DNA from 3 places in the Shewanella sp. 10N.286.54.B9 genome. Region 1 is predicted to be linked to each of the others. Evidence: predicted binding sites of a transcription regulator. Region 1 holds the regulator's gene; each other region holds the start of a gene.

Region 1 (2,278 bases):
GCCAAGATGTGGAAACTAATGAAGTTGAAGGTAATAAGTTTACCTACAGAGTTGAGCCATTGGTCACCGCCGGTGTGGCGTATGACTGGAGAAAGCTAACGGTCACCACCGACGTCGACTTGGTTGAGAATAAGAAGTTTAAAGAACTTGATGGTACACAGTATTGGCGCATTGGCGGTGAAGTTAGAGCCTTTGATTGGATGTCGCTACGACTGGGTTACCGTCATGACATGAAAGACTCTACTGCTAACATTTACTCTATTGGTTCTGGTTTTACCATTGGTGAATCTTTCTTCTTAGACTTTACTGGTATGTTTGGCAATGATGAAGCATTAGGTGGAGTATTGCAGACCTCTTATCATTTCTAAAATTGAGGCCGTTATCGGTAATGAGCCTAACTTAACTCAATAATAGACTTAATCGTCAAAATCACTGCACTTAAACTACACAAGACCAGAGTGAAAGTTCTGGTTTTTTGTTTATCAACTTTGCCTACCAGTCTCCCTGCCACCACATAGCCGAGTATAACTGACGGCAGTAACATCAAAGAAACCCACAAATGTTCAAGCTTTAATAGTCCAGCGAACCCTAGAATAGTTAAGGCGATCATAGAACTGAAAATAAAGAATGCTGATAGTGCCGCTCTAAATTGAGCAGCATCTTTACCCGCAAGTAATATCGCCAGTGGCGGTCCACCAATGGCGGCTATATTGCCAAATACACCGGACAAGATCCCTGCCATAAACAATGTAAAACGATTAACAGGCAGACTAAACTTGAGTAGGCTTAAGCCAACCGCCAAGGCCACAATAAAGGCTATAGCAAGCCCCAGAACCGCTTGAGGTGCGGTTAGAATAAGCATCGCACCTAAGGTCCCACCAGGAATACGCCCGAGTAACGCATATTGCAGTCCATTGAACTCAAGTTGTCCCCTTTCTCTAAACAACGTTAATGCAGCGATTGAAAAACCCATCAAAATCACTGGGGCTGGTACAAGAGAGGGCTCGATAATGTAAAGTAGTGGGCTGGCGACCACAGCTAAGCCAAAGCCAATTAAGCTTTGAGTTAATGCACCACAAAATATGATCAGTGAAGCGAGAATCAGTGTGCTTGGATCTAACATCTATTTAGCCCCGTAATGGCTTTAAAACTCACTCAACGAGGCGCAGAGCGAGTAGGAGTGCAATCTTAGTTAAGGCTACTGGTGTAGACTAGATTGCAATGACAACCTTGTGAATTAAGGTATAAGTCGCTATAGCCAAAAAACAGACATTATTAAATCGCTGTCTGCATTGCTTGCAAAACCGTTCAGTAACAATGGATCGGTATTAATAGAGAGCGCTATAAAATCAAAAGAGGACCACCTAAGGTCCTCAATGTCATCACTTGGTTATTCGAGCTCTTCCCACTCGATACCCATTTCATCCATGAGGCGCTTAACTTCTGCAGGCATGCTGTCAGGCTTATCTTTTGAAAGGTCACCATCATTTGGCAGCGGTTGACCTGTGTACGCGTGTAGAAACGCCTCACAGAGTAATTCGCTGTTGGTGGCGTGACGTAAGTTGTTCACTTGGCGGCGTGTACGCTCATCGGTAAGCACTTTGAGTACTTTTAAAGGAATAGAGACAGTAATTTTTTTCACTTGCTCATTCTTTTTTCCGTGTTCAGCATATGGGCTGATATAATCGCCGTTCCACTCAGTCATTGACTCACCTGTAATTTTAAAATGCGGGGCAGATTTTAACCCCTTATGCAGCGCAGTCAAATTATTGCCTCTATTTTATGACAAATGCAAATAGATTTCTAAATGCTTGGACGTCTAAACGGCTAAATTGGTTGACGAGGGTGGATAGCTTAGGTACATTTAGACGTCCAGACATCCCTAATAAGAAAATGTAGACCGAGGAGTAGTACATGACCGAGCGTAAACTAGCCACCGCTGCTGTGCGCCAAGGCATTGAGTCCGATACCCAACATGGTGCAGTTGTACCTCCCATATACCTCTCTACAAATTATTCCTTTGATGGTCACAAAAATCCAAGAGATTTTGATTACAGCCGCTCAGGTAACCCAACTCGCTCCATTCTTGGTGACGCGATTGCTGAACTAGAAAAAGGTTGTACTGGCGTGGTGACATGCACTGGAATGGCGGCAATTACTTTAGCGACAAGTTTGCTTGGTCCTGATGACTTACTAGTGGTGCCTCATGATTGTTATGGTGGCAGTTACCGCTTATTTACCAATCTGGCTAAGAAAGGTCAGTTTAAGCTAGAGGTGG
Region 2 (2,278 bases), on a different contig from region 1:
ATATGGGCGCAGCTCTTTTGGCCCTAATGCACAGTTAAGCCCAATGGTTAATGGCTTTACATGGCGCAGTGAGTTGTAAAAGGCTTCAGTCGTTTGCCCGGTAAGTGTTCGGCCTGAGGCATCGGTAATGGTGCCTGAGATCATAATGGGCAGGCGGAAACCTTGAGTGTCGTAGACGGTTTCAATGGCAAATAGTGCCGCTTTTGCATTGAGGGTATCAAAGATGGTCTCAACCATAATGATATCGCTGCCGCCGGCAATAAGCGCATTAATCGACTCAATATAAGCTTCGACAAGCTCATCGAAACTGACGTTACGAAACCCAGGGTCGTTAACATCAGGGCTGATGGAGCAAGTACGGTTGGTTGGACCAAGGACGCCAGCGACATAGCAATGACGGCCCGTTTCTGCTTCAACTTCATTGGCGGCTTGTCGAGCAAGACGGGCACCAGCAAGATTAATTGCAGCTGAGTGCTCCTCCATGTCGTAATCGGCCATCGCGATGCGAGTTGCATTGAAGGTGTTGGTTTCAATGATATCGGAGCCAGCCAGCAGGTAATCTTTATGGATCTGCTTGATCGCTTCTGGCTGAGTGAGCACCAACATGTCGTTGTTACCCTTTACATCACAATGCCAGTTTTTGAACTGCTCACCGCGGAATTGTTGCTCTTCAAATTTGCGATCTTGGATCATGGTGCCCATCGCACCATCAAGTAGTAGGATCCCTTCCTCTAACTTTTTAGTCAGTACTGCTAAAACCTTGTCGGCAGTATCTTGGGTGTGCGGGACTGGGCTCAGGGTATGTGTTGCCATAAAAAATTCCTACCAAATACAGAGTCGCAAAATATAAATTCAGTTACCTTGTCCATTCTTATCAACTAAAAGCTAGCATTACTAGATAAAGCTATTTTTGTTTGGACATTTATACGTATAGACGGCCATAATACGTGAGTCATTAGCGAAAGTGCAAGCCCTAAAACCTGATACTTTTTCATGACGAAAATGTGAAGGTTTACTTGTAAGTATATGATTAATATAATTAGTTGGATTGTTTGGTGAAAAAAACCAAGATAATTTTACTGCGTCATGGTGCCTGTGAAGGTGGCAATGTTTTACGTGGTCATACGGATGTTGTGCTGAGTTTAGCTGGAAAAGAGCAGCTAAATGTGGCTTTTTCGACTCTTAAAAATAGTAAAACCTGTCATTTGGCTAAAAACAGCATGGCGGATCTAGTGGTGAGTTCGCCATTATTGCGCTGCTCAGAGCCAGCTCACGCTTTTGCTATACAGCACAATATTAATTTTGTTGAACAGCCTGGCTTTATGGAACTTAATTTTGGCGATTGGGATGGGCAGCTTTTCACTGAGCTTTATCAGCTATTTGCTGAACGGCTAGATGCTTACTGGGCAAACCCATGGGCCAATTCCCCACCAAACGGCGAAACGATGCAAGCTTTTGAGTCTAGAGTCGATAAGGCTTGGGACGCTCTACTTGAGCAGCATAAAGGTAAGGTTATTTTACTATTAACCCATGGCGGGGTTATTCGGCATTTAATGGCTAAATCACTCGGACTAAAACAGTGCGCAGGGATCTACAGTGCTTTAAAGTTGCCCTATGCTGCGACGGTGGTTATCGATGTATTAGACGACGGTGACCAGCAATACCTAAGCCTTAATTGGGGACTGGAGTAGCGAGTAGTTGATCAAGTGCAATGCCTTATTGGCATTGCGTGATAAACTGCCACATTATTACCTCAACAATGAGGTAAACAACACGATTTTTATTTGAGTTAGGTGCCTAATCGCACAAATTGGGAACCGGTGGCCGAATACGGCTAATGAGTCCGGACTGTACCCGCAACTGTATGGGTGTGAAATAATTTTCGCCCCAAGTCAGATACCAGCCTAACTGAACCATACTGAATAACTTGAGCGGGTGTCTCAAGGGAGTTTATTAGCACATGCTTTGCAGTTTATTGAATGTCTAATCAGGCATCAGAAACAGTCCTTACTGTTAGCGGCTTAGGCTGGAAATTAAATGGCCAGTCCATATTATCAGATATCGAATTTAGCTTAGCTAAAGGGCAGATGCTGGGAATAATCGGCCCCAATGGCGCGGGTAAATCCAGTTTACTGCGCTGTCTATATCGCTTTATCAAGCCTACAAGTGGCGAAATCAACCTATTTGGTCAGCCAATAACAGCACTATCTGCAAAGGCATTTGCCAAGCAGATTGCCGTAGTACTGCAAGATACACCACATCATTTTGAGATGACCAC
Region 3 (2,278 bases), on a different contig from region 1:
ATCGATGCAGCTTACATACCAGCGTCAGCGCGTAGTGCTTCTGCTTTGTCTGTCGCTTCCCATGGGAACTCGTTACGACCAAAGTGACCATAAGCAGCTGTTGCTTGGTAGATTGGGCGAGCTAGGTTTAACATTTCTGTTAGACCATATGGGCGCAAGTCAAAGTGACGACGTACTAGGTCAATCAATAGCTCTTCAGCCACTTTAGCTGTGCCAAATGTTTCGATGCTGATTGATGTTGGCTCTGCCACACCAATTGCGTAAGACACTTGAATTTCACAGCGGTCAGCAAGACCTGCTGCAACAATGTTCTTAGCTACGTAACGTGCTGCGTATGCTGCACTACGGTCAACTTTTGATGGGTCTTTACCAGAGAAAGCACCGCCGCCATGACGCGCCATGCCGCCGTAGGTATCAACGATGATCTTACGACCTGTTAGACCACAATCGCCTACTGGGCCACCGATAACAAAACGGCCAGTTGGGTTGATGAAGTATTTAGTGTCTTTAGATAACCACTTAGCCGGCAGTACTGGCTTAATGATGCTTTCCATAACACCTTCGATAAGATCTGCTTGAGTCACGTCTTCGCTGTGCTGAGTAGAAAGTACCACAGCATCAATACCAGCAACGCTACCGTCACTGTTATAAGCAAAAGTCACCTGACTTTTCGCATCTGGACGTAACCATGGCAACGTCTTGTCTTTACGCATCTCTGATTGACGCTTAACAAGCTTATGCGAGTAAGTGATAGGCGCAGGCATTAATACGTCAGTTTCGTTGTTGGCATAACCAAACATTAGGCCTTGGTCGCCAGCACCCTGTTCTTTCGGGTCGGCACGGTCAACACCTTGGTTGATGTCAGGAGACTGCTTACCAATCACATTGAGAATTGCGCAAGAGTCAGCGTCAAAGCCCATGTCTGAGTGAGTGTAGCCGATGTCACGTACGGTCTTACGGGTGATCTCTTCGATATCAACCCATGCAGAAGTGGTGACTTCACCGCCAACCATAACCATGCCAGTTTTGACATAAGTTTCGCAGGCTACGCGTGCTTTTGGATCTTGCTCCAAAATTGCGTCGAGTACCGCATCAGAAATCTGATCGGCGATTTTATCTGGATGACCTTCTGAGACCGACTCAGAGGTGAACAAGTGCTTTGCCATGATGGAAAATCTCGTCTTTAAACAATTTGAATGTGTAGAAGTATCTACATCTAGACGGCTATCTTAGTGGAAAACAGCTTGGATGACACCCTTTTCGCTTAATTTTGTGCAGTAATCCACGCTATTAAATCCTTAGTTTATACAAGGATAATGGTTGTGGTTTTTAGTAAGTTACTGAAAAAAATCTTTTTATCTGGTTTGGTATACTCACTTGTTCTGATAAAAAATGATCAAGCAATAGCCATTATTGACGAGTTGGCTGGCGAATATTTTATTTTGGCTACGCTAAATTCATTCGCAACTAAGTTAAGGTGTTGTTAAATATGGCTAGAGTGTCATAGGTAATGAATAATATGTTTCGATAATTTTTCAATCTGAGCGAATTAAATTTGCGTCCTACTGTGTAGTAGGCGAAAATATGGCTCCAAAATTTGCTGTAGAGAAGGGATAAGCAGATTTAAAGTTGCAGCCCTTCACTAGATCTAAGCCTCAATACCTCAACACGACGCAGGAGAGAGCATGTCATCTCGTAAAGAACTCGCTAACGCAATCCGTGCATTAACCATGGATGCCGTTCAAAAAGCCAATTCTGGTCACCCAGGTGCACCAATGGGGATGGCTGACATCGCTGAAGTGCTATGGAATGATTTCCTAAAGCACAACCCAAACAACCCAGAGTGGGTTGATCGTGACCGTTTTATCTTGTCAAACGGCCATGGTTCTATGCTTATATACTCTCTGCTTCACCTTACGGGTTATGCATTGCCAATCGAGGAGTTGCAGAACTTCCGCCAGCTTCACTCTAAAACGCCTGGTCACCCTGAATATGGTTACACACCAGGTGTTGAAACAACCACTGGCCCATTAGGCGCTGGTATCAGTAACGCTGTGGGTATGGCGATTGCTGAAAAGACATTGGCTGCACAGTTCAATCAACCTGGCCATGACATTGTTGATCACTTCACATACTGCTTCTTAGGTGATGGCTGTTTGATGGAAGGGATCTCTCATGAAGCTTGTTCATTAGCGGGTACGTTAGGCCTTGGTAAGTTAGTTGCTTTCTGGGATGACAACGGTATCTCTATTGATGGTCACGTTGAGGGCTGGTTTAC

The links. Region 1 encodes MetJ, which represses methionine synthesis genes. Its sites were predicted from a motif close to TAGACGTCTAGACGTCTA; they were not measured.
Region 2: the regulator MetJ is predicted to act here: its motif matches at 924-941, upstream of metH (methionine synthase).
Region 3: the regulator MetJ is predicted to act here: its motif matches at 1,210-1,227, upstream of metK (methionine adenosyltransferase).

What each region holds. Positions count from the first base shown of each region.
Region 1 is NZ_JBFRIY010000057.1:16,332-18,609, reverse strand. Features, by position in the region: gene AB4135_RS18410 (conjugal transfer protein TraF) at 1-368, shown strand, start outside; gene AB4135_RS18405 (sulfite exporter TauE/SafE family protein) at 395-1,123, opposite strand; gene metJ (met regulon transcriptional regulator MetJ) at 1,391-1,705, opposite strand; gene metB (cystathionine gamma-synthase) at 1,915-2,278, shown strand, end outside.
Region 2 is NZ_JBFRIY010000070.1:57,586-59,863, reverse strand. Features, by position in the region: gene metH (methionine synthase) at 1-813, opposite strand, end outside; gene AB4135_RS20520 (histidine phosphatase family protein) at 1,056-1,691, shown strand; cobalamin riboswitch at 1,775-1,923, shown strand; gene AB4135_RS20515 (ABC transporter ATP-binding protein) at 1,980-2,278, shown strand, end outside.
Region 3 is NZ_JBFRIY010000065.1:2,892-5,169, reverse strand. Features, by position in the region: gene metK (methionine adenosyltransferase) at 12-1,166, opposite strand; gene tkt (transketolase) at 1,686-2,278, shown strand, end outside.